Regions from separate parts of the Heliorestis convoluta genome, predicted to be linked through region 2. Evidence: riboswitches for the same ligand, from Rfam matches in the RefSeq annotation. Region 2 holds a riboswitch; the other holds the start of a gene.
What was found. Region 2 has a riboswitch for lysine ahead of dapB (4-hydroxy-tetrahydrodipicolinate reductase). Riboswitches for the same ligand answer to the same signal wherever they lie in the genome.
Positions count from the first base shown of each region.

Region 1: another riboswitch for lysine. It lies ahead of lysA (diaminopimelate decarboxylase); the one in region 2 lies ahead of dapB (4-hydroxy-tetrahydrodipicolinate reductase).

Region 1 covers NZ_CP045875.1:3,161,494-3,163,895, reverse strand. The annotation lists gene lysA (diaminopimelate decarboxylase) at 1-929, opposite strand, end outside; lysine riboswitch at 1,067-1,280, opposite strand; gene FTV88_RS15220 (TIGR03915 family putative DNA repair protein) at 1,406-2,140, opposite strand; gene queC (7-cyano-7-deazaguanine synthase QueC) at 2,142-2,402, opposite strand, start outside.
Region 2 covers NZ_CP045875.1:2,045,435-2,047,836, forward strand. The annotation lists gene FTV88_RS09810 (M16 family metallopeptidase) at 1-117, shown strand, start outside; gene FTV88_RS09815 (dUTPase) at 152-535, shown strand; gene FTV88_RS09820 (YlmC/YmxH family sporulation protein) at 584-862, shown strand; lysine riboswitch at 933-1,114, shown strand; gene dapB (4-hydroxy-tetrahydrodipicolinate reductase) at 1,220-2,023, shown strand; gene dpsA (dipicolinate synthase subunit DpsA) at 2,133-2,402, shown strand, end outside.

The DNA.
Region 1 (2,402 bases), 1.1 Mb from region 2:
TCTTTGACAGACCCAATGGTGTATAAAGTCGTTCCAGTAGGACCGGCAATGGAGCGTCCAGGTTCGACGACCACTTTCGGAATGGTCAATCCTCTTTTTTCAGCTTCCCCTTGTACAGCACCAAGAACGGTTCTTGCATAGTCGTTAATATCGGCTGGTTCGTCCGATTCTGTGTAACGAATGCCAAAGCCACCGCCAAGATTCAAGATGGAAGTAACAGCACCAGTCTTTTGGTGAATCTCTTCAATAAAGTTCATCATAACTTCCGCAGCGTAGCGGAATGATTCTAGTTCGAAAATCTGAGAGCCAATATGACAATGAAGTCCATCGTAGATAAGATTGTTACATTCTACAACGGCTTGAATTGCTTCCATGGCTTGACCTGTAGGGAGAGGAAAGCCAAATTTGGAGTCAATTTGACCTGTTCGAATAAACTCGTGGGTATGGCATTCAATGCCTGGCGTAATGCGCAAAAGCACCTTCACCGTTCTGCCTGCTCGCCCAGCAATGTTGTTAAGTCGTTCCATCTCATAGTGATTGTCAAGCACAATGTGGCCAATGCCATATTCTATAGCTTGTTGAAGTTCTGCGTCTGTCTTGTTGTTGCCATGAAAGTATACTTTCTCCATGGGGAAGCCTGCTCTGCGAGCCGTATAAAGCTCACCACCAGATACAACATCCAGTCCAAGACCTTCCTCTTCAATGACTCGACACATGGCCAGGTTCATGAAAGCTTTAGAGGCATAGATGACTTCGCCATTTCCTGATGCACTAAAAGCCTGATAGTAGGCTCGACAGTTATCACGAAGAAAAGTCTCATCCATTACATAAAGTGGACTTCCATGTTTTTGTACCAATTCAACAGTGTCGCATCCACCTATGGATAAATGCCCTTTTTCGTTAATCATCGCTGTACCTTGAAGTTTCATGATTCCTCGCCCCTTATCTGTATAGCCCATTCTAGTTGTGATCCATTGTAACCCATATCTCGAAAAGTACACAAAAAAGCCGCCGAGCGTTCTCGGCGACTTATTACGTCAACACGAAAAATGCCCTCTCTACTCCCTAGTAAGATAGTGCTCCACCACAATAAGAGCGCCTTAGAAAATCAAGGTGGGAATGCTCCGTGGTGACAGTCCTGCAGCTATTCACTGCAGACCCAGCTGGGACTTGTGCAATCGTCTCAGCTTCGGCGGTTGAACCCTTTCAATTCAATGCATCGTCCATGCCTTTGGACCTTCTTGAATCTACTCTTGAACTACCGCGCCTCTACCTCAACTCCTTCGAGATGAGGCATACCCTATGCTGTTGTTACTGGTACATAAATTGTAGCACCTCTATAGTTTGCTGTCAACAACTCTAGAGCATCCATTTTAAGTTTATGTCAAAGAATTAAGAAAGGATACTACTTTTCAATTAAATAAGACCAGTAGCGAAAAGGCATATAACTTCGTTGTTGTTTCAGATTCTTTCTCTCTGTAATAGTAACATTGTTGAAATAATCTTTCCACAGTGCTTGATACTCTTTTTCTTCCGGCGCAAGACTGATGACTTGCTCTCTATTAAGATCTGTTAGAATCCACTCTTTTTGATTATAAAGAGCCGCCATCGATCTTTTCTTATCATGAATAATCCAATTCTGATCAGCCAGTCGTCTTGTAAAGTGTGGCGCTAGCAATCCAAGAATATTGTGATCTGTTTCCATAGGTCCATAGTAGATATCATCACGTAATAAACGAAATCGCAATAAGCCTAGCATGCGATGTCTCTCTTTAGCCACTTTGCCGCTCAATTGATGAATTGTCCAGACCGGATCGACAAGATAGCGATCTACATCAGGACCGACTTTCCAACCGAGACGAAGATATTGATAGATAAATAGCTCTGCTCCTTTTGCTTCCGATAGAAAAGCATAGGCACTATGACGAAAGGCCTGAGAGGAAATTTTATTCTGAATCGATTGCACTACTTTTTCTGCTTTTTCTGGATCTGTCTCAATGGTCACAGAAGATGCAAAAAGTGACGCCGTGTAGACAGACGCAAGCGAGTGAATCTCTTCTGGTTCCTCACGACGATAATAGGCTTCATAAATGGAAGTAAGAAGTCCCTCGAAGGAACCATCATATAGATAAATAACCATCTTACTGATACGGTATTGGATCTTGTAGACCTAGATTATGAAAAGCTTGTCGACGATTTATACAACTCGCACAAACCCCACAGGCGGGACTTTCTCCTGCGTAGCATGTATGGGTTAGATGAAGGGGGCAATCTAAGCGTAAGGCGATTTGTAAAATCTCTTCTTTCTTTAAATAAAGCAAAGGCGTCTCCAAGCGCACCCCTTCTCCAAGCACACCTCTTTCGGTCCCTTGATCAATAACCTGCTGAAAGGCCTCAATAAA
Region 2 (2,402 bases):
GATGTGTTACAATTAGCACAAAGTCTATGGAAAAAAGATCAGATAGCGCTGGCCATTGTAGGTTCTCAAAAGCCAGAAATTGATATAGAAAAAATCAAAGAAGAAAAAGGACTATAGAGGCACTGGAACAAATTTGAACTGGAGCGATATAATGGAACGAGATGAAGAAGTCATAACTGCTGATCGATTGGCTCATATCTTTGCTTTACAAGCCGCATTCGATGCTGAGGTTATTCAGAAGCGAGGGCTAGAACAAATCACCCGAGAAGAATGGCTACAAAAAGAGACCCTAGCTATGATCTCAGAACTATCAGAGCTCCTTGATGAAGTGAACTTTAAGTGGTGGAAAAATGCAAAACCTATTGATGAGGATGCAATTAAGGAAGAACTGGTTGATATAATGCATTTTTTTGTAAGCATGTGTCTAAAAGCAGGTTTTACCCCAGAGGAATTATACGAAAGATATAAGAAAAAGAATCAAGAAAACTTTGATCGTCAAGCTGGTTTATCGAAGAAAGAAGGCTATTCGTTCTAAACAGTGCTCTTCCTTGTATAGTATTACTATAAGGGACGAGAGGGAGAGATGAATATGCGTCTAAGTGATCTAGTCGGCAAAGAGATTGTCAATATTACTTCAGGCGCTAGACTTGGGACAGTCGGGGACTCTGATTTGGTCATTGACGAAGTAACAGGTGAAATTGATGCAATTATTTTACCAGCCCGCAATAGCCTTGTAGGATTCTGGACAGATCGACAACATCTGCTTATACCGTGGGATTCCATTGTGAAAATTGGAGCAGAAGTGGTTATTGTGGAACTTGACGATACATATCCTAATTACACCAGAAGATTTCCCTTTTAGCGTTGACGCTGACAATATAACATGGTAGTATCAAAGTCAACAAAGTTATATTTTTTGTACCTCATCCCAGTGGAGAGTTAGAGGCGCGGTTGATCATGAGTACTGCAAGTGAGTTTTGACGGAAAACGATGAACTTGTAGAAAAGGGACAGCCGCCGAAGTCTGAAGAGAACCGTTTATTTTCAGGCTGGGGCTGGGCAGAAGATGCCTAGCACTGCCACCAGTGCTTTTTTGGTGGAGAGCTGCTTTTTACGTACGGGTCGGTGGAAATTAGTACCCATCTTCTTTGATAATGGGGGCGACCGCTGAACTCCTTGCGGTCGCTTTTTTGCATTCTTTTTTAGAGGTGAAGATAATTATGTCCAAGAAAATTCGAGTCTTAGTCAATGGCGCTCGCGGAAGGATGGGAAAGGAAGTTGTAAGAGCTGTCCTATCTGATCCAGCCTTACAGCTTGTCGGCACCGTGGATCCTGCCGGTACAGAAGAAGATGCTGCTGTTATAGCAGGGCTGCCTCCTTGCGGCATTTTATTAACAGGAGATCTAGCTACCACTCTTGAAGCGACAAAGCCTGAGGTTATGGTAGACTTTACAGTGCCTCAATCAGTGATGGAAAACATTCACATTGCTTTACAACATAAAGTCTCGCCTGTTGTAGGAACTACAGGCTTGAGTGAAAAAGATTTGCAAGAGATTAAAGAATGGACAGCACGCTATGAAACGAGTTGCTTGATTGCGCCAAACTTTGCAATTGGCGCTCTCCTTATGATGCGCTTTGCATGCGAAGCTTCTCGTTTCTTCCCTCATGTAGAAATTATGGAATATCATCATGATCAGAAGCTAGATGCACCATCTGGTACAGCAATCAAAACAGCAGAAGCAATCCAAGAAGAACGACAAAAAATTAAGCAGGGTCACCCTGATGAAGAAGAAATTATCGTAGGTTCAAGGGGCGGTGAATACGAAGGCATGCGTATTCATAGCATCCGCCTTCCAGGTCTAGTGGCACACCAAGAAGTTCTTTTTGGTGGTCTCGGTCAGACATTGACGATTCGCCATGACTCCATCACAAGAGAATCTTTTATGCCCGGTGTTCTGGCAGCTGTGCATCGCATACGAAAAACTGAAGGTCTTGTTTATGGATTAGATAAGTTGATCTTTTAAGAATAGAACAAATGTAACGACAAAGCTAAAACCTGTTCACCTCTTATGAACTTTCCTCATAGTATGTGATGAGTTTTTATTGCACCGCTGTGAGGAGGTCAGAGGCATCATGTCAGACCTACAGGGAATTTCATTGGCTGTTGTCGGGGGTGACAAAAGAGACCAGATTCTAATACAGCGCCTCATTGAACTGGGCGCTAAAATCAATGTTATTGGATTACCTGTCGATGACTGCGAACAAATATCTATTAAAAACCATCTATCCCACGCTCTTACCAATGCAGCAGCTCTTCTTTTGCCAATGCCAGGCATTGATCCACAAGGAAAAGTATACGCACCCCTTTATGATAAAAAACTCTATCTTAATGATGAGGAGCTT